DNA from 3 places in the Ensifer sp. ENS09 genome. Region 3 is predicted to be linked to each of the others. Evidence: predicted binding sites of a transcription regulator. Region 3 holds the regulator's gene; each other region holds the start of a gene.
What was found. Region 3 encodes LexA, which represses DNA repair genes until DNA is damaged. Its sites were predicted from a motif close to TGTTCNNNNTGTGTTCNG; they were not measured.
Positions count from the first base shown of each region.

Region 1: a site for LexA is predicted at 4,119-4,136, ahead of IB267_RS20610 (ATP-dependent helicase). Genes of this name have one in related genera too.
Region 2: a site for LexA is predicted at 1,750-1,767, ahead of IB267_RS11200 (PA0069 family radical SAM protein). Genes of this name have one in related genera too.

Region 1 covers NZ_JACVBP010000004.1:24,062-31,070, reverse strand. The annotation lists gene IB267_RS20630 (nitrate reductase) at 1-1,723, shown strand, start outside; gene cysG (siroheme synthase CysG) at 1,695-3,167, shown strand; gene IB267_RS20620 (hypothetical protein) at 3,167-3,475, shown strand; gene IB267_RS20615 (hypothetical protein) at 3,680-3,859, opposite strand; gene IB267_RS20610 (ATP-dependent helicase) at 4,202-6,271, shown strand; gene IB267_RS20605 (hypothetical protein) at 6,331-6,498, opposite strand; gene IB267_RS20600 (SRPBCC domain-containing protein) at 6,701-7,009, opposite strand, start outside.
Region 2 covers NZ_JACVBP010000002.1:619,672-626,680, forward strand. The annotation lists gene IB267_RS11185 (4-(cytidine 5'-diphospho)-2-C-methyl-D-erythritol kinase) at 1-297, shown strand, start outside; gene moaB (molybdenum cofactor biosynthesis protein B) at 299-841, shown strand; gene IB267_RS11195 (glycosyl transferase) at 1,136-1,657, opposite strand; gene IB267_RS11200 (PA0069 family radical SAM protein) at 1,833-2,990, shown strand; gene IB267_RS11205 (ribonuclease HII) at 3,211-3,861, shown strand; gene IB267_RS11210 (F0F1 ATP synthase subunit B) at 4,155-4,640, opposite strand; gene IB267_RS11215 (F0F1 ATP synthase subunit B) at 4,654-5,268, opposite strand; gene IB267_RS11220 (F0F1 ATP synthase subunit C) at 5,345-5,572, opposite strand; gene IB267_RS11225 (F0F1 ATP synthase subunit A) at 5,655-6,407, opposite strand; gene IB267_RS11230 (AtpZ/AtpI family protein) at 6,468-6,827, opposite strand.
Region 3 covers NZ_JACVBP010000001.1:297,567-304,575, reverse strand. The annotation lists gene IB267_RS01590 (hypothetical protein) at 1-577, opposite strand, end outside; gene IB267_RS01585 (hypothetical protein) at 696-1,424, opposite strand; gene IB267_RS01580 (hypothetical protein) at 1,653-1,949, shown strand; gene lexA (transcriptional repressor LexA) at 2,187-2,909, shown strand; gene IB267_RS01570 (hypothetical protein) at 3,000-3,332, opposite strand; tRNA gene IB267_RS01565 (tRNA-Cys) at 3,542-3,615, opposite strand; gene IB267_RS01560 (thermonuclease family protein) at 3,768-4,502, opposite strand; gene IB267_RS01555 (hypothetical protein) at 4,724-5,017, opposite strand; tRNA gene IB267_RS01550 (tRNA-Asn) at 5,177-5,251, shown strand; gene IB267_RS01545 (deoxyribodipyrimidine photo-lyase) at 5,350-6,813, shown strand; gene IB267_RS01540 (cyclopropane-fatty-acyl-phospholipid synthase family protein) at 6,899-7,009, shown strand, end outside.

The DNA.
Region 1 (7,009 bases), on a different contig from region 3:
CGGCCGCATCGGCCGGCCGGGCATGGGGCCGTTCTCGCTGACGGGCCAGCCGAACGCGATGGGCGGCCGCGAGGTCGGTGGTCTTGCCAATATGCTGGCCGCCCACATGGCGATCGAAGATGCCGGTGACCGCGATCGCGTCCAGCGCTTCTGGCGTTCGCCGAAGATTGCCGAGAAGCCGGGGCTGAAGGCCGTCGATCTCTTCCAGGCGGTGGCAGAGGGTCGCATCAAGGCGCTCTGGATCATGGCAACGAACCCCGTCGTCTCGATGCCGGATGCCGATGCCGTCGAGGCGGCGATCCGTGCCTGTCCCTTCGTGGTGGTTTCCGACATCCTGAAAGAAACTGATACCGCCCGCCACGCGCATGTGCTGCTGCCGTCGCTCGGCTGGGGGGAAAAGAGCGGCACGGTCACCAATTCCGAACGCCGCATCTCGCGCCAGCGAGCGTTCCTCGCCGCACCGGGAGAAGCCCGGGCGGACTGGTGGCAACTGGCCGAGGTCGGTCGCCGCCTGGACCATACCGATGCTTTCGCCTACGAAGCGCCCGCCGCGATCTTTCGCGAACATGCCGCGCTCTCGGCATTCGAAAACGGCGGCAGCCGCGATTTCGACATCGGCACCTATGCCGATCTTGCGCTCGGAGACTACGATGGCCTGACGCCCTTCCAGTGGCCTCAGCCGGAAGGCCGGAAACGCGCCGAAAGCCGTTTCTTCGCTGCGGGCAACTTCTATCACGCTGACGGCAGAGGCCGGTTCGTGGCCGTTCGCCCGGCAGAGACCGACCGCACCAATGCCGATTACCCGTTCACGCTCAACACCGGCCGCATCCGCGACCAGTGGCACACGATGACCCGCACAGGCAAAAGCGCGCGCCTCTCGGCCCATATCGCCGAACCGTTTGCCGAACTGCACCCGCGTGATGCGATGGAGATCGGCGTCGGCAACGCCGACCTTATCGAGATCGAAAGCCCTGAGGGCAAGGCGTTCGTACGTGCGCTCATCACCGACCGCCAGGCGCGCGGCAGCATCTTCGCGCCGATGCACTGGAACGACCAGTTTGCGGCGAAGGCACGCATCGATGTCCTCGTGCCGCCGATCACCGATCGTCTTTCCGGCCAGCCGGCATCGAAGAACGTTGCGGTCGCCGCGCGAAAGTTCAAGGCGACGCACTACGCCTTCGCTGTCTCGCTGGCAAAGCCGGTCGATCCGGATGCTGCCTATTGGGCGCTGGCGAAGGCGGCTGGCGGCTGGCGATTGGAACTGGCTTTTGCCGAGCCGGTGGACGACTGGGCCGGCTGGTGCCGCCGCGTTCTTGCGATCCCGCAACGGGTAGAGCCGCTCGGCTATGCGGATGCACAGACCGGCGACATCAGGCTCGCCTTCTTCGATGGTCCGCGGCTTCTCGCGGCCTTCTTCCTCGCGCGTGAACCGGTCGCCGTCGCGCGCAACTGGGCAATCGCGCAGCTCGTCGCTGAACACGTCAACCTGCGCAAGCGCTTCGCGCTCGTCGCCGGCCGTCCGGGGGCCGACAAGCCGGATCCCGGCGCCACCGTCTGCTCCTGCTTCGGTGTTGGCGTCAACCAGATCGTCGCGGCCGTACGCGGCGGTTGCCACAGCGTCGAGGCCGTCGGCGTGGCGCTCAATGCCGGAACCAATTGCGGCTCCTGCCGCGCCGAAATCAGGGAGATCATCGATGGATGTCTTGCAGCAGCCGCAGAGTGACGGACCCGCCCGCATGGAGGCGCTCGCCAAGCTGCCCGTCTTCTGGGCGCTGGAGGGCCGGCGCGTCGTGGTGGCCGGTGCAACGGACGGAGCGATGTGGAAGGCCGAGCTGCTGGCCGCCTGCGGCGCGCGCGTCGACCTTTACGCTGAAGGGAACGACGAGGCGCTCGCGGCATTTGCCGGCCGTACCCCCCAACACCCCACCGCCATCATCACGCTAAACCGCCGGCACTGGGCGCCCGCCGATCTTGACCGTGCCGCGCTCGCCGTCGGCGATTGCGAGGACCAGGCGGAGGCGCGGGCATTCTTCGCCGCCGCCCGCGCGGCGGGCGTTCCGGTCAACGTCATCGACAAGCCGGACTTCTGCGAGTTCCAGTTCGGCTCGATCGTCAACCGCTCGCCCGTCATCGTTGCGATCTCGACCGATGGCGCCGCCCCGATCCTCGCCCAGACGATCCGCCGCAAGATCGAGACGCTGCTGCCGAAAAGCCTGAAGGCCTGGGCAGCGCTGGCACAGTCTCTTCGTGGAGCGGTGAACCGCCGGATCGAACCCGGTCCCCGGCGCCGCCTCTTCTGGGAACGTTTTGCCGATCACGTCTTTTCGACCATGGATACGCCGGAGGAGGGCGTAGGCGGGGTGCTTCTTGCTGATGCCGAAAGGCTCGCAGGAGCCCCCGCCATCGGTCACGTGACTTTGGTCGGCGCGGGACCGGGCGATGCCGAACTCCTGACGCTGAAGGCCGTGCGCGCGCTGCAAGCGGCCGATGTCATCCTTTTCGACGACCTCGTTTCTTCAGACGTGCTCGACCTCGCCCGGCGGGAGGCAAAGCGCATGCTCATCGGAAAGCGCGGCGGCCGCGAAAGCTGCCGGCAGGAAGATATCAACGCCATGATGGTCAAGCTTGCCAAGGCCGGGAAGCGCGTCGTGCGGCTGAAATCCGGCGACCCCATGGTCTTCGGCCGGGCCGGCGAGGAAATCTCCCATCTCGATCGCGAGAACATCCCCGTCGACGTCATCCCCGGAATCACCGCCGCAAGCGCCATGGCCTCCCGTCTCGGCCTGTCGTTGACCCATCGCGACCACGCCCAGTCGCTTCGGCTGGTGACCGGCCATTCGCGCCATGGCGGCCTGCCCGATGATGTCGACTGGGCAGGTATTGCCGATGCGCGCAGCACTGCGATCTTTTACATGGGCGGCCGAACGGCAAGTCTGATTGCCGAAAAGCTCATCGGCGAAGGCCGCCCGCCTGAAACACCGGCCGTGATCATGAGCGATGTCAGCCGTCCGACGGAGCGTAGTTGGCGCGGCACGCTCGCGACAATCCCGGAGGGCATCGCAGAGATCGGCTACGACAACCCTGTCCTCATCGCCGTCGGCGGCGTGTTTTCGGCCAGAGACAAACAGGCCGGATCGATCGGCCACCCTCTCGCCGGAGCATGCTGATGGCCATCTCCCTGGTGTTTCTCGTTCTCGCCATCGGTCTCAGCTGGCCGCGTTTCAGGCTCATCTTCGAAGCTCAATCGAACGCCGCGGTAGCCGTAGCGCCCCTCACCATGGTTGCGAGTGCCGTGAACCTCTGCGCCATCGGCCTCGCCGTTGCGGAACACGGTCTGCTTCTCGGCGGATTGTTCATTGCCGGCGCCATCTTCCTGGCGAGAATAATGCAAGCCGTGCCATCGACGCCGGGCATCTTAGCCTCGGCCCTATGTCTTGCCGGCTACATCGAGATCACATCCAAGGCAGTTGCGTGACGGGCTGAAGCGCCCCCGCGCCGCACAATCAAGCACCGGCATCCGCTGTCGCACCAAGGGATATTCGAGTGCGTCGCCTCGTATCAACGTCCCGAATATCCCAAGGTCGCCACCGTAGGCTGGTTCTAAGCGCGCAGGCAGGTCACGGCCATACCCCAATTGAGGAATGAGCCCGCGCCGGGAAAGCGACGTCGGCCACCGAAGTCAGTGCACGGCCGTTTCCGATCTATCGCCGCTTTCCTCGAATACGACCGTCTCGCCGAGCGGGGTCGCTGCAATTGACCTGATCTCTTGGGCGAGCGACGCCAGCTTGCGGGCAATCTCCTGCAGTTCGGCGGTCGAGCCGGTGGCCTCGCAGGTCTCTTCAACGCTCCGTTCGTCCATGGGCTCTTCCTCTTTCGAGTGGACGCAGGAGCGAAGCATATTTCTAATTCACCATATAAGGCCACAAGCCGTCGCGCGTTCTTCATGGCGGCGCACAGCCATAGGTATAGGCCGGTGGATGACGCCGATTACACCTACTGTCGCAAACAACCCCATCTGCGGTCTCACAGGTCATCAAAACCTTGGAAGAGTGGCATTCCGACGTTGCAAGAACGCAAACTCGGCGACGGCAGGGTTTTCATCTGGATGCTAAATTGCTAGTTCTTTCTTTGTTCCTGCCCGTCTCTTCGATGCAAATCGATGCGGGCTGTGACTGAGTGCGACGAAAACGAACGGGAACGCATGAGCGCCGCCTATCTCGAAAAACTCAATGACCGCCAGCGCGAAGCGGTCGAGCACGGTATCGGCTTGCCGGAAGGGCAGGTCGGCGGCCCGCTCCTCATCATCGCCGGCGCTGGCTCCGGCAAGACGAATACGCTCGCCCACCGGGTCGCGCATCTCATCGTCAACGGGGCTGATCCGCGTCGCATTCTCTTGATGACCTTTTCTCGACGCGCAGCAGCCGAGATGACCCGCCGGGTCGCGCGCATCTGCCGCCAGGTTCTTGGCGACAATGCCGCAGTCATGACGGACGCGCTTTCCTGGGCCGGCACCTTCCATGGCATCGGCGCCCGGATCCTGCGCATCTATGCCGAACAAATCGGTCTCGGCCCGGATTTTACGATCCATGACCGGGAAGACAGCGCCGACCTGATGAACCTCGTGCGCCACGAGCTCGGCTTCTCGAAGATGGAAAGCCGGTTCCCGACCAAGGGAACGTGCCTTTCGATCTATTCGCGCGTCGTGAACTCCGAAAGCTCGATTGGCGACGTGCTGAAGACGGCCTATCCCTGGGTCACCGGCTGGGACGAACAGCTCAAGGCGCTGTTTGCGGCCTACGTCGATGCCAAACAGGCGCAGAACGTGCTCGATTACGACGATCTCCTGCTCTACTGGGCGCAGATGGTTTCCGATCCGGAGCTTGCCGACGATGTCGGCGGACGCTTCGATCATGTTCTTGTCGACGAGTATCAGGACACCAACAGGCTGCAGGCCTCGATCCTGATGGCGCTCAGACCCGGGGGCCACGGATTGACGGTCGTTGGCGACGACGCCCAGTCGATCTATTCCTTCCGGGCTGCAACGGTTCGCAACATTCTCGATTTCCCGAACGCCTTTTCGCCCGAGCCCGCCGACGTCATCACCCTCGACCGGAATTACCGCTCGACGCAACCGATCCTCGCTGCCGCAAACGGCGTGATCGGCCTGGCGCGGGAGCGGTTTACCAAGAACCTCTGGACGGACAGGCAATCGGAGCAACGACCGTTGCTCGTCGCCGTCAAGGACGAAGCGGATCAGGCGGCCTATATCGTGGAGCAGGTTCTCGCTGGCCGTGAGATCGGCATCGCCTTGAAGCAGCAGGCGGTTCTATTCCGCTCGTCCAACCACAGCGGAACGCTCGAAGTCGAACTCACCCGGCGCAACATTCCGTTCGTGAAGTTCGGTGGCCTGAAGTTTCTCGACAGCGCCCATGTGAAGGACCTGCTCGCAGTCCTGCGCTTTGCGCAGAACCCGCGCGACCGCGTCGCCGGTTTCCGGTTGCTGCAGATGCTACCCGGTATTGGCCCGCAGACCGCCGGAAAGATCCTCGATGCGATCGCCGCCGATCCGGAACCGCTCGCAGCCCTTGCAGAGATCCCACCTCCCGCCAAGACCGGCGAGAACTGGACCGGCTTCGTCGATCTGGTGTCCGGCCTGCGACGGGCCGAGCCTGGATGGCCGCAGGAGATTGGCGCTGCGCGCGCCTGGTATGAGCCCCATCTCGACCGGATCCATGAAGACGCCGATACCCGCAAGGCCGACTTGCTGCAGCTCGAGCAGATTGCCGGCGGCTACCAGAACCGCGAACGTTTCCTGACCGAGCTGACCCTGGACCCGCCCGATGCCACCAGCGACCAGGCGGGCGTGCCGCTGCTCGACGAGGACTATCTGATCCTGTCGACCATCCATTCGGCGAAGGGCCAGGAATGGCGCTCGGTCTTCATGCTCAACGTCGTCGACGGCTGCATTCCGTCCGATCTCGGGGTCGGCACGACCGCCGAACTCGAGGAGGAACGGCGGCTGCTCTATGTCGGCATGACACGGGCACGCGATCATCTGTCCCTGGTGACGCCGCAGCGCTTCTTCACCCACGGTCAGAATGCCCAGGGCGACCGGCATGTCTACGCCTCGCGAACCCGCTTTATCCCAGCGACATTGCTGCAATTCTTCGAGACGAGCAGTTGGCCGAAGATTTCGGCAAGCGCCAGCGAGCGAAGCGCCAAGCAGATCCGCATCGACGTCGGCGCCCGCATGCGCTCCATGTGGAAGTGAGCTAAGGCGGTGGTGGACCGCAAGTTCGTGCGATCACCCTCGGACGGCCGGAAGATTTGTTAGCCCGGCATGCTCGGCGGCGCGATAAACTGATAGTACGACCACACCGCAACCAGGGCCGCAATCACAGCCAGCCAAATCAACGCCTTCCGCGGCACAGGTCTGGTCGGCTTCGCCTCCTTTTTCGGCTTTGGTCGTTCAAACTTGATGATGTTGTTGTCGTCCATTCGCTCCCACCCCGGGTAAATTCATACATGTTCCGGCGCGTTCAGCCGGCGCACCACTCGTGGCGCGCCCCGCCTAACGTCCTGATTCGGCATCAATAGGATGTAAAAGCAGGTTCGCGCCAATCCCGTTGAATCAACATGGCATTCCAACGCCGTCGTCAAGCCTTCAGGGCCAGGCGTTTTTAATCAAGAGACGTCGTCATCAAGCCGCACCGTCGCGGCCGAGCCAGGGATCGGGGCCTGGATCGCGCCCGGAGGCCGCTTGGCGCAAGCGCTCCAGATAATGCGTCCAGCCTTCCGCATGGCCGGCACATTGTTCGGCGCTGGGCAGGCCCGTTTGCGTAAGGCGCAGCAATGTTCCGGGCGGCTGTTCGATCAGGTCGATCTCGATCAGGCTCGAGCCGGGCGGCACGATGTCGCTGCCTTCCCAGCCGAAGCTGTAGGCGAGACGATGCACCGGCACGACCTCGCGGAAAGCCCCGCGGGCAAAACGCGCGCCGGTCACGTTGAC
Region 2 (7,009 bases), on a different contig from region 3:
AACTCGCCGCTCGCTGCGCCTCACGGTGCCGGAACTGTGGCCGAGTGGATTTCCGCCATCGCCACGATGCGCAACGATCTGCAGCCGCCGGCAGAGAGCCTTGAACCCGTGATCGGCGAGGTCTGCAAGGCACTGACGCAAGCCGGAGCGACACTCACGCGCATGTCCGGTTCAGGCGCCACTTGCTTCGGCCTTTTCGACAGCGAGGCACGCGCGGCTGCGACAGCGCGCGCTCTTTCAGAGGCCTACCCCGGGTGGTACGTTCTCGCCTGCAATTCGGTGGGCAAAGGGAATTAGCATGGCCGGCATCGACGAAAAGCGCCCCTTCATACCTGTCGGGATCGCCATCCTGACGGTCTCAGACACCCGCACGCGCGCCGACGACAAGTCGGGGGACACGCTGGAAGCGCGGGTGCGTGACGCCGGGCACCGCCTTGAGGCGCGCGCCATAGTTCCCGACGACAAGACGAAGATCTACGGCCAGGTGAGGGCCTGGACGCTCGATCCCACCATCGACGTGGTGATCACGACAGGTGGGACGGGCTTCACCGGGCGGGACGTGACGCCCGAGGCGCTGGAACCCCTGTTCGAAAAGCGCATGGACGGGTTCTCCGAGGTCTTCCACCGTATCTCCTACGAGAAGATCGGGACGTCGACGATCCAGTCGCGCGCAACCGGCGGCGTTGCCAACGCCACCTTCATATTCGTCCTTCCGGGTTCGCCCGGCGCCTGCCGCGATGCGTGGGACGGCATCCTCAAGCAGCAGCTCGACTACCGGCACATGCCCTGCAATTTCGTGGAGATCATGCCGCGGCTCGACGAGCATCTGAAACGCGGCTGAAGAGCATGGACCGTTCCGGCCCGGCCGACCTGTTACCTTAGTAACTGACGCTCGCTTTCCCTCCGGATAGTTTTCAAGCGTTGACACAGCGAGGAACGACCGCCGCACGTTCCATTCCTCGCACCGCAAGACCCTTCCGCCTCTGTCCCCCAGGCGGAATGAAATGTTGGATACGACGGGCAGCCAGAATGCTGCCCGGACAGAAATCTTCCAAACAAGGTCATTTGAGAGCCGCTTGGAGGTGCCGTCCCCTAAGGGACTGGCACCTTTAATTTTTTCGCGCGGGAACCGGCGTTACCGCCTGGCTTCGAGAGCCACCCAGGCCGGAACGAGTTCGGTCGAAAGCCTGCGGACTGAGCGGACATTCGTCATGGCATCCAGGCCCGCCTTGCCACGGGCGGCCGCAAGCGCATCGTTCTTGCGCAGAAGAAATCCCGTCTCCAGCGGCTTTCCACGCCCGGTCAGCCGGCGGAAGAAAGGCTTGCGGTGCAGTCTCGATCCGGAGAAACGGGCCGGTGCCTTGTTCATCGACACGTACTCGGCCAACTCATCGATCCAGCGGCCGATCGGGCGCGCGCCCGGCTCCAGCAACATCAGCCACTCGCCACGCGCCGAGCCCACCACATCGGCGAGATCCCAATCCCGGCAGAAACGGCATCCGGCGGCATCGGCCACGTCGGACGAACCGTCCTTCGAGCCGTGATCGAGGATGATCACATCGCTGACCAGGCCTTCCACGGCGCCTGCCACCAACACGGCAAGCGTCTGCGCCAGTTCGGCCTCGTTGTCGCGGGTTTCCATGATGATCGTGAGCATTGTTTCTCGTAACGCATCGGCACGGCAATTGCTACATCCGGGACACCGCTCGCAGCGGTGCCTTGATCGGTAAATTCGAAACTCCAATTTTTTGTTCTTGAATTGTTCCTCCATTCGCGATAGGAAAATAATCAGAACAAAACGGGATCAAATATCTGATTCCGGGGAGATTCCAATGACCGAGCTGTCTCAGATCAGGCAGGGTGCGCTTGCGCCCGCCAATACGGCAGATGTGGCCGAAGCGATGATGAGTGCAACGGGCCTGCGGATCGATATCGATCGCCGTCGCGGGCGCGGCGCCGGGATCAACATGTCCGGCCGCTTCGAACCGCGCAGCCGCGAGACGTTCGACGACGGCTGGGAAAGCCTGGAGGATCTGCCGCCCTTCAAGACCGAAGTTCAGGTCGAGAAGCCGCGCACGGTGATCACCAGGAACGAGTCTCCCGATATCTCCTTTGACCGCTCGATCAATCCCTATCGTGGCTGCGAGCATGGCTGCATCTATTGTTTCGCGCGGCCCACGCACGCCTATATGGGCCTCTCGGCTGGCCTCGATTTCGAGGCGAAGCTGTTTGCCAAGCCGGACGCACCGCGGCTTCTGGAGCGCGAACTGGCGCGGCAGGACTACAAGGTTAGGCCGATTGCCATCGGCACCAACACCGACCCTTATCAGCCGATCGAGAAGGAGTGGCGCATCATGCGCCAGATCCTCGAGGTGCTGCGGGACGCCAACCATCCGGTCATGATCGTCACCAAATCGGCGATGGTCACGCGAGACATCGATATCCTGGCACCGATGGCGGAAAAGGGCTTGGTGCGCGTCGGCGTCTCCGTCACGACGCTCGACCGGAAGTTGGCCCGCACGATGGAGCCGCGGGCCTCGACCCCGAGCAAGCGGCTGGAGGCGATCCGCATGCTTGCCGAAGCAGGAATCCCGGCCGGCGTTCTCGTTTCGCCGATCATTCCCGCGCTGAACGACCACGAGATCGAGCGCGTGCTCGAAGGTGCAAGGACGGCCGGAGCAACCGAAGCAAGCTATGTGCTGCTGCGGCTGCCGCTCGAGGTCAGCCCGCTCTTTCGCGACTGGCTGCTGCGCAATTATCCGGACCGCTACCGGCACGTCATGTCGCTCATCCGCTCCATGCGGGGCGGCAAGGACTATGACGCCGAGTTCGGCAAGCGCATGAAGGGCGCCGGCCCCTATGCGTGGCAGATCGGCCGCCGCTTCGACCTGGCGGTCAAGCGTCTCGGCTTCAACCCGACGCGCCGGCAGCTGCGGGACGATCTCTTCGTGCCGCCGCTCGGAACGGGGGTGCAGCTCTCGCTTCTTTGACGGCCTTCCGATGTCTCGGTAGCCGTCCCGCAATTCATAATCGGCGTACGGCGAGAGATGATCGCCCCGTCCCGCCAGGCAAGCCCGATGGCGGGCGCCTGAGACCACATAGCAGTTCCGGTGCCCCCTTACCCGCCGTGGGCCCCGGTAATCCCCCGTCCGCCGCCGCACTCGGACCTGGGGGCTTGAAGAGAATCGGTCGATCATGCGATCTAGACTTATGTCTCGCAGATCGTCCGATTCTCCCCTTTTTCCCGATATCATCGTAGCGCCCGATTTCAGTTTCGAGATTTCGGCCAGGGGCGATGGGTTCTGGCCGGTCGCCGGAGCGGATGAGGCCGGTCGTGGGCCGCTCGCGGGACCGGTGGTTGCCGCCGCCGTCATTCTCGATCCGGACGCCATTCCCGCAGGACTCGACGACAGCAAGAAGCTGACGGCCCAGGCGCGCGAAAAACTGTTCGAAGAAATCCTCGCCACATCCGAAGTGTCGATCGCCTCGGCGTCGGCCGGCACGATCGACGCCACCGACATCCGCAAGGCAAGCCTCGAAGCGATGCGGCGGGCCGTCGCCGGCCTGCCCTCGAACGCGCGCTTCGTGCTCGTCGACGGCCGTGACGTACCGCCCGGCCTCCCCTGCCACGCCAAGGCTGTGGTCAAGGGCGATGCGCGGTCGCTGTCGATCGCCGCTGCTTCGATCGTCGCCAAGGTTACCCGCGACCGCATGATGGCCCGTGCCGACCTTGCGCATCCCGGCTACGGCTTTGCACTCCATGCCGGCTATGCGACGGTGACCCACCGTCGCGCCATTGAGACCCACGGCCCCTGCCCGCTGCACCGCATGAGCTTCCGGCCACTGCGCCAGGACGACTAACCGGCGCGCAACCGCGTAGCGAGCGCCACGCAGGCGCTTCCGGTTTCGGTTCCGACATATCTCGCCAACAGGTTTTCTCGCGTCAGAAGCCATCCGGTGGCGCGCCTGCTGCCGTGCGACACCTTTGGCCTTGAACACTGGCACTGCTTCGCTTCGGCAGCTGAAGGCGAGACGCCTGCGTAAATCCTGGCGGAGCTTGGCGCCTCATCCTTCGGGCCAATGCAGCCTCTACAAACAGGCATAAAAAAAGCCCCGCACGAGGCGGGGCTCTTTCAATCGGAATGTCCGAACGCTTAGTTCAGGCGCGCCTTGACGTCGCCAAGTGCCTTCTTGAACAGATCGTTCTGGGCGCCGGCGTCGGCCTTAGCGGCAACGACCTTCTCGGCAGCGGCAATCGCGAGATCGACGGCAGCGGAACGAACCGCGTTGATCGCATCGCTTTCGGCCTGCTTGATCTTCTGTTCCGAAAGAGCCGTGCGACGAGCGACGTATTCCTCGGTCTTCTGCTTGGCTTCTGCGGTCAGCATTTCGGCTTCGCGCTGGGCGGCAGCGACGATGCCGGCAGCTTCCGCTTCTGCATCCTTGCGCTTGCGCTGGTACTCAGCGACGAGGCCCTGAGCTTCTTCGCGCAGGCGCTTGGCTTCGGTCAGCTCGTTGCCGATCTTTTCGGCGCGGGCGTCGAGCGCCTTGCCGACCATGCCTGGAACCTTGAGATAGGCAATCAGGACGAAGAACAGGATCAGGCCAACGAAGGCATAGAAAGTTGCATCAAGATGCATAGTTCAGTGCTCCTCAGTTGCCACCCGATGCCTTGACGGCAGCGGTGATCTCGGCCTTGGTGACGGTTCCGCCGATCAGCTGCTTGACGACAGCCGTTGCGGTTTCCTCGGCGATGGCGCCGACGTCGGCCAGTGCCTTTGCCTTGATGTCGGCGATGCGGTCTTCTGCAGCCGAGATCTTCTTGGCAAGGTCGGCTTCGACGGCGGTGCGGTCAGCATTGGCCTTGGCCTTTGCGGATTCGCGGGCGTCGTCGGCGATCTTGTGACCCTTGGACTTGGCGGTTGCCAGGTCCTGCTCGTAGGAAGCGATGGCAGCGTCGGCTTCGCCCTTGAGGCGGGACGCTTCATCGAGATCCTGAGCGATCCGATCGTGACGGGTTTCCAGAATTCCGCCGATCCGCGGAATGATGACCTTCGACATCAGGAGATAGAAGAGGCCGAACGTGATCGCGAGCCAAAGCAGCTGCGATGCGAAATGGGTCGTATCGAAGGGCGGGAACACGCCGGAGCCAGCCTCGCCTTCGTGAGCCACACCCGTTTCGGTGTGCACCTCACCGGCCGCAGCGGCATCGTGTGCTTCGGCGCCTTCAGTGGTGGTTGACTGGGCATAAGCCGCGGTCACAAACATGCTCACCTCCAGGTGCACTCAAGAATATGCGCGGCCGCGACCTTTTGACGGGTCGCGGCCGAAACTCCAGCCGATATTAGACGGCGAAGAGGAGGAGCAGGGCTACGAGCAGCGAGAAGATGCCCAGAGCTTCCGTAACGGCGAAGCCGAATACGAGGCGGCCGAACTGGCCGTCAGCAGCCGACGGGTTACGCAGCGCGCCAGAGAGGTAGCTGCCGAAGATGTTGCCGAGGCCGAGAGCCGTGCCGGCCATGCCGAGGCAAGCGAGACCTGCGCCGATGTACTTTGCTGCTTCCGCTTCCATGTGTGAACTCCTTCGAATGGTGTTGCGGCTTAGGATTGCGCTTCCGACGGAGGACCGGCCGGAAGCAAGCGACTGTTATTCCTTAGTGGCTTCCGGGATGGACAGCGTCGTTGAGGTACATGCAAGTCAGTACCGCGAAGACATAGGCCTGGAGGAAGCAGACGAGGAACTCAAGACCGGTAATGGCGACGGTCATGATGAGCGGCAGGATGGCGCCACCGATGCCGACTGCGCCGAGGGCGCTGAGCGAGGTGACGAAGCCTGCGAAGACCTTCAGCGTGATGTGGCCGGCCAGCATGTTGGCGAAAAGACGGACCGAAAGGCTGATGGGACGGGAAAGGAACGAGATGACTTCGATCGCGACGACGAGCGGCAAAAGCACGCCAGGAACGCCATGCGGCACGAAGAGCTTCAGGAAGCCGAGACCGTGCTTGTAGAAGCCGTAGAGAATGACGGTACCGATAACGAACAGCGCCAGAGCGAAAGTGACGATGATCTGGCTGGTGACCGTGAAGAAGTAGGGCATCATGCCGAGCAGGTTCGCCGTCAGGATGAACATGAACAGCGAGAACACCATCGGGAAGAACTTCATGCCACCGCTGCCGGCGCCTTCGCGCAGCATCGAGGCGATGAATTCGTAGGACATTTCCGAGACCGACTGCATGCGGGTCGGGATAAGACCGCGCTGCGACGTCGTCAGATAAAGAAAGCCTGCGGCAACACCTACGGTCGCAACCATGAACAGCGACGCATTGGTGAAGGAAAAGTCCATTCCGCCAATTTCGATCGGGACAATCTTATTGACCAGGAACTGGTGGGTCGGATCGTTTGACACCGCGCTTCTCTTTCGTTCTACCCGCCCGGAAGCGGAAACCGTTTTCTTCGGGGCAACGCCTCAGCGGGCGTCGCCGTCCTTCTTGTCATTCCCAGAACCGCCTCTTCCGGCTTCCGGTGTCGCCACCATACCGGCCGAGCGCAGCACATTCAGCACGCCAGCGCAGAAGCCGAGAAGCAGGAAGATAATCAATCCCCACGGCCCTGTACCCGCAAAGTGGTCCAAAAGATAGCCCAGAAACGCCCCGACAACGATGCCGGCGATGAACTCGCTCGAGAGCTTCATCGCCGCCGCATAGCCTTTACGGCTTTCGGCGGCTCTGGCTTCCGCTGCATCAGGCGTATTGGGCCTCTTGGACTCAATCTTTTCGCCGAGCTGCTTCAGCCGCGCTTCCAGACTTTCTTCAGGTTTCTCCGCCACGTGGCTACTCCCTTGTCGTCCTTATCGGGTCTCAGACCGCGATTTCGGTCACACAATAGGCCTTCGCACAAGCCACGTTTCGGCCCCATTTGAAGTCGCGCGCAACATAGTTTTAGGCACCCGCATAGTCAAGGCGTGCGGGCCGCTTGATCGTGGACAATGTTTTCCATTAAATTCAATGG
Region 3 (7,009 bases):
AGCGTTTCTCGCTCGGTGCATTGAACGGATCCGCCTTCTTCTCCTTGGACTTGCGGCCTTCGTCGGCGATGATCTCGTCGACTGCCTTCTGGCACTTCATCAGCTCTTCGGCCGCGGGGCCAGTGCCGCGCAGGCTGAGATTGGCGATCACGCGATCTTCGAACGCGATGGCCAGGCCCCGCTTGCGCACGAAGCCCGTCAGGAACTCGGCGTCGGTGACGTTCACGAACAGAAACTTTCCGCTCGCATCGCCAGCAGCGGTCGCCGAAGCGCTCCAGGGCTCGGTCTTGTCGAAGCGGAACGTCAGGTCGTATTCCTTGCCGACCTCGAGCGACCGCCAGTCGTCGCTGGCAAAGCTCATGTAGAGCGGCGACTCGGAGCCCTTGGGATAGAACCCGAGCCGCAAGGTGACGCCGCCGTCGAATTCCGACGATATGAAGCAGGAGCCCTCCATCGAGGTGTCGGATGCAACGGTCCAACCGTCGACGTCCTTCCACTTGATGATTTCGGACTCCTCGGCCGCGGCCGATCCCGCGGCGATCAGACAGCTTACCAATCCGACCAGCAATCTACGCATGCAAAACCCCCGTTTGCCCGCATTTTGATAGGTACCCGCGCCGCTGTCGAGGGTACCGAGCCCGATACCAGCAACATTTTAGGAATATTCACCTCTCTGCGGAAAGCGGACGCGCCCATCACATGGCGAAAGGATCTTTCGACGACTTGGTCTGGCCGCCACCGGCAAAGGGATCGTTGTTCGGGCCAGTGCCACCGGCGCCGGCAAAGGGATCGTTCGCTGCCCCCTGCCCGCCGTTCGGGATCAAGGCGCTAACCGCCTCCTGACATTTGAACATCTCGCTCACCGCCTTCATCGAATCGCGCAGGCTGAGGCTCGCGACGACGCGTCCCTCGAAGGCCAGCGCCAACGTGTTCTTGCGAACGAATTCGGTAAAGAAGTCGGTGTTGGAAAAGTTCACGACGAGGGCCTTGGCGCCGGTAAGATCGACGCCGAATGCAACGGCCGGCCACTGGCGACCCCGGTCGAGCTGCAAGGCGACGTCATATTCCCGCTGCGGCTCGATGGATTTCCACTCGGCATTGCCGATCGAAAGAAACGCCAGGTTCGCCGACCCCCGCGGATAAAAGCCGATACGAAGGATTGCGCCTGCATCATAGCTCGTCGCGGCGTAACACGAGCCTCCCAGGGATGGATCGGAACCCACCGTCCAGGCGTTGATCCGCTTCCAGATGTTCGAACGCCCATCTTCAGCAGACGCCGCTCCGGCCGTGAGCAACAGACCGAGCACCACCAACGACAATCTACGCATGCAATTACCCCACTTTCCACGCAAAGTTATCTTTTTTTGACCTCCTGTCGAGACGGTGAAGCCCCTTCCTCGCAGGGATTTTTGCGCATCCCCCACCCCCGACCCTAGAGCCGATACTGCCGGTGCGTTCTTCGCGCGTCGCAAGAGGAACGGTCAAGATGAACTCGAGGTGGAGCGGCTGGCGCAAATCGGACACAGCCTGCAGGCAAAGAGCTGTTGAACACGGCAGAGTGATCGCCATGCTTGCTGGACTTCGGAACGAAAGCACGGTTCACATCGTTTCCCACCATGTAGTGCCACCCCTTCATCAAGTGGACGATTCCCGTGCTTGCCGCCCTGCTTCTCGCTTCGATAGTCGCATCGCCCAATATGCCTGACGTCAAGCTCAGCGCCGCGACGGTGGATGAACTCCAGACCGATTTCGAACGGGCCGTGCCGTGCCATCAGATCGATGGACGCAACGTGTGGAAGGGCGCACTGGCGTTCTACATCCAGTCCTTCGTTTATGACGGCGACACGCCCGTCGCGACCGACGCCGCCGACGCGGTGCTGCCGGAAGACAACAGCGCAGAGACGGTGAAGGAGTTCGAGGACGCCTGCTCGACCTCGCAAGCGACCTAAATCTCTCCTCATAGAGCCCCGTGATTCGCTCGAATCAGCTGCGCGACTGGCGTCATCCGGCGCGATTTTGGCACGCAACCGTCGCCGATAAGCGCCCTGCTCCCGCAAAAGTGACCGATCGGCACCCGCAGAAGCGGCCAATCGCCTGAATTCACGGAATTTTAGGCACTTGCGGAACACATATGGAACAGATAGTGTCTGTTCTTGATTTGTTTCACGCCTCTGGAGCGACGTGCCATGCTGACCCGCAAGCAACAGGAATTGCTTCTGTTCATTCACGAACGCATGAAGGAGTCGGGCGTACCGCCGTCATTCGATGAAATGAAGGATGCGCTCGACCTGGCGTCGAAGTCTGGCATCCACCGTTTGATCACCGCGCTCGAAGAACGCGGCTTCATTCGCCGGCTGCCGAACCGGGCGCGCGCGCTCGAAGTCATCAAGCTTCCGGAAGCCTACGCCGCCGGCCAGCAGCAGCCGCGCAGGGGCTTCTCGCCGAGCGTGATCGAAGGCAGCCTTGGAAAGCCGCCGGCGGCCGCTCCTGCTGCGCCGAAGCCCGCCCCGGTTGCCGAAAGCACGTCCGTTTCCGTCCCGGTGATGGGGCGCATCGCTGCAGGCGTTCCGATCTCGGCGATCCAGAACAACACCCATGACATCACCGTGCCGCTCGACATGATCGGCAGCGGCGAACATTACGCCCTTGAAGTGAAGGGCGATTCGATGATCGAGGCCGGCATCTTCGACGGCGACACGGTGATCATCCGCAACGGCAACTCGGCCAATCCCGGCGACATCATCGTGGCGCTCGTGGACGACGAGGAAGCGACGCTGAAGCGCTTTCGTCGCAAGGGCGCGTCGATTGCGCTCGAAGCCGCCAACCCCGCCTACGAGACGCGCATCTTCGGACCAGATCGCGTGAAGATCCAGGGCAAGCTCGTCGGGCTGATCCGCCGCTACCATTGAATTCCAGGCAGAACGCCGAATCAAAAAAGAGCCTCGCCAAGGAAATTGGCGAGGCTCTTTCCATTTCGGGTGACCTGAAATCCAGATCGCCTATTCGTGGATCGTATATTCGCCGAGCTCGCAGAGATCCTGCGTGTCCTCGGTCGTATCGAGGGCCGAGCCCTCCTCGAATTCGAATCGCATGTCGTATTTGCAGACGTCCCGCCCGTCGGCAATGGTGATCTCCATGCTCTCGCCAGGGTTCAGGACCTGCCGACCGAAAACATCGTCTTCCCACTCATTGACGCCGACCGGCGACGTATAAAAGTTCGTCAGGACCACGCTGGTGTTGTTCTTCAGCTGGAAAACCAGGTCGTCCGCGTGCGCCTCAATAGCGGTCGCCGCAATACACGCCAACGCCGTCAGGATCAGTCTCTTTTTCATTGATGCCATTGCCTCCGTTCTTAATGTTGACGGACGCTACCGATGCGGCTGATCTCAGCGGAGTCATCGTTCCCCCTCTACCGATTTCACCGAAGCGATAAGATCCGACGGAGGCATAGGAGACGTGGCTTGCGCGGACGTGGGGTCGCGAAACGACCCGCGCTGCCCCAGGGCAGAACGTCGAACCAATTTAAACGAGGTGAAAATATTGGAGGCCTCGCCCGGAATTGAACCGGGGTACAAGGATTTGCAGTCCTCTGCGTCACCACTCCGCCACGAGGCCTCACAGCTCGGATAACCAAGCGTTGGCGCGGATTTAGAATGATTGCAGAAAAACCGCAAGAGGCATTTTCTGAAAAACGCGCCGTCGATTTGTTGGATAGATACTTTCCACAGAACGATCGCCGATGTCCGCCGATCGGCTCCCAGTTGATCTCAGCACCAGGGCGTCGGGCGTCCATCCCACGGGCGCACGAGCCCCTCGGAGACAAGCACGCGTCCAAGAGATTGATCGCCACGGGTAACCAGGCGCAGTTTTTCGCCGGCCTTGGCGTCTGATCGCCCGCCTGCCGAAACCAGCTTGAAGTCGCCCGCGTTCAGCAGCTCTCGCAGGCGCTGCTTGGCGTAGAAGCCGCGCGAACGCTCCTTGTCGCAGCTTGCCTGGCGGATTCGCGGCGCGTCGACGTCGGCGACGCGGATCGTCTCGCCATGAAAGACGAAAGTGGCGCCATCGATCACGCAGTTGTCGTTGCGAATGCCACAGAAATAGAACTGGTCGGTGCGGATGGACGCCGTCTTCACCTCTTCATTCGGCCGCACGACAGGGGTAGGCGGCGTGACCCCGACATTCACCGACGGCACGGGTGCGGCCAGAGCGACCTTGGTGACCGGGTCGGGCTTCGGATTCGGCTTGTGCCTGTCCGCCTGATGCGCGACGCGCTCCTGCGCTTCAGGAACGGCACGCGGAGGCTTCGGCTTCGTTTCCGTTCGCGACGCAAATGCCACGACATCGGAAACCACGGGCCAGTGCCGCAACTCGGCGCGATGGTCATAGGCCATGACGCCGCCAAGGGTGAGCGCTGCGGCCAGATACCATGGCGCCATGCCGCCCTGCTTGCTGCTGCTTCTGCCCGAACTGCGGCGTCGACGTTTCGTAGTGGCTTTGGCCATCGGTCCCCATCCTGATTCGAGACCGCATTATGCGTTTGATGCGTTGCCGAAAAGTTTTCGAGGGCACCCCAACAGAAGGGAAGACGGCGACGAACCGGTCATTCGCCTGCGCGGCCACGGCCCTTGTTGAGAGATTCGGAATTGATGCGGGGCGGCCGCGAGGTTTCGAAACCGCCGACCACCCTGCCCTCGACAACAAGATCGATAATTCTGCGCCCGGCTCAGGAACCCTTCGAGGAATTGGTCTTCCCGCGCCATCGCGCCCACCAGACGGCCAGGCGACGACGACGGCGGCGAACCGAGGGAATGTCGTGGGAAAGCACGATCAGGCCCAGCGGTATCATCCAGAAGCCCAGCACGGGCAAGAAGCCTAGAAAACCGCAGAACACCAGCAGCGAACCCAGCAGGATGCGCAAGAGCGGAGAGTCGGGCAGCGCTATGCGCCATTTGCCCAGCACGATCTGTCGTGTCTGCGGATCAATGCCGAAATGCATCTGCTTCCTGTTTTTATTCATCATTCCCTATCCGGCGTGTTTTCCCACAATTGGGGACTTCTCCACAGCCTCGCAACGGAACTTGTCATTTTTTTTGAAAAAAGCGCTTGGCAAATCAGAAAAGCATGCGTATTAGCAGCCTCACTTCTGAAGCGCACAGCACAACAGCGGCGCGGATGATCCCTGGTAGCTCAGCGGTAGAGCATTCGACTGTTAATCGACAGGTCGCCGGTTCGAATCCGGCCCGGGGAGCCACTTTCTAAAAGAGCCATTTGCAGCGATGCGAATGGCTCTTTTTCATTTTGCGCCTATGTTCCATAGGTGATCAATCCCCAACCTCCTGATGGTTCTCCATGACAAAGGCCGCGGCGCCGCCCATCATCGTCTGGTTCCGCAAGGATCTTCGCCTGGCCGACAATCGCGCTCTTTCGGCCGCTGCCGGCGAAGCCGCGGTCATTCCCCTCTATATTCGCGAACCCGCCGACAGCGGCAACGGCCCGCTTGGCGCGGCTCAGGAGTGGTGGCTGCACCATTCGCTTGAAGCTTTGGGCGCAAGTCTTGCCGAGCGCACTTCAAGCCTCGTTCTTCGATCAGGCACGCCGCTGGACGTGATCGTCGAGATCGCGCGCGCAAGCGGCGCGGAGCGCATCTACTGGAACCGTCGCTACGACCCGAGCGGCATCGCCACGGATACCGCGCTCAAGAAGGCGCTGGCAGAACGGGGCATCACCGCCGAGAGTTTTGCTGGGCAGTTACTGCACGAGCCCATGCGGCTGCTGACGACCACCGGCGGCCCCTACCGCGTGTTCACGCCGTTCTGGCGCGCGCTCGTGCTGAAAAACGAGCCGGCACCGCCGATCGACCGGCCGCACCATGTTGCAGCACCGGAAACCTGGCCGCGATCGGAGCGCCTCGACGACTGGTCGCTGTTGCCGACGAAGCCGGACTGGGCAGCAACATTCGGCGAGGTGTGGACGCCGGGCGAAGACGGTGCCTCCGCCCGCCTCGAAGAATTCATCGACGAAAAGCTCGACGCCTACAAACGTCGCCGCGACTTCCCCGACGCGGATGGCACATCCCTGCTCTCACCCCATCTGGCGTTTGGCGAAATCTCGCCGGCGCAGGCCTGGCACGCGGCAGCGGGCCCCCAGGCCGACAGCGGCGAAGGGGCTGCCACCTTCCGCAAGGAGCTCGCCTGGCGCGAATTCTCCTACCATCTGCTGTTTCATTATCCTGAGCTCCCCCGCCGCAACCTCGACCGTCGATTCGACCGCTTCCACTGGCTGAACGACGACGACGATTTCACCACCTGGACCAAGGGGCTCACCGGATACCCGATCGTCGATGCCGGCATGCGCCAGCTGTGGCGTCACGGCTACATGCACAATCGCGTCCGCATGATCGTCGCCTCCTTTCTCATCAAGGACCTGCTCGTCGACTGGCGCAGGGGAGAAGCTTGGTTTCGCGACACGCTGGTCGACGCGGATCCGGCCAACAATGGCGCAAGCTGGCAATGGGTCGCCGGATCGGGCGCGGACGCCGCACCGTTCTTCCGGATCTTCAACCCGCTGATCCAGGGCGAAAAATTCGACCCCGACGGTCTCTATGTGAAGCGCTTCGTGCCGGAACTCGAGCGCCTTTCCCCGCGCTATGTCCATCGCCCCTTCGCAGCCCCACCCGCAGCCCTTGCGGAAGCCGGCATCGAACTTGGCACGACCTACCCCAAACCGATGGTCGACCATGCCGTTGCGCGGGACCGGGCACTGGCGGCTTTCCGGCAGATCACAAGCGCGCCGGGAGATTCCGAAGGCCCATAGAGCCTCCGGTAGAATTCCTCAGTTGGCGTCTCGCCCGATTGCGGCTAGGCTCACCTTACGGATGCAACAGCTGAGGGGGTGGTGTATGCGTAATCTGGAAGCCGATTTTGCTGCATTAGCCGATGCCGTGGAGCTATCTTCCGACAACCTGGCAACGGTCGTGCGGGATTTTCCGCTCAAGGCGCGCATGGTGCTT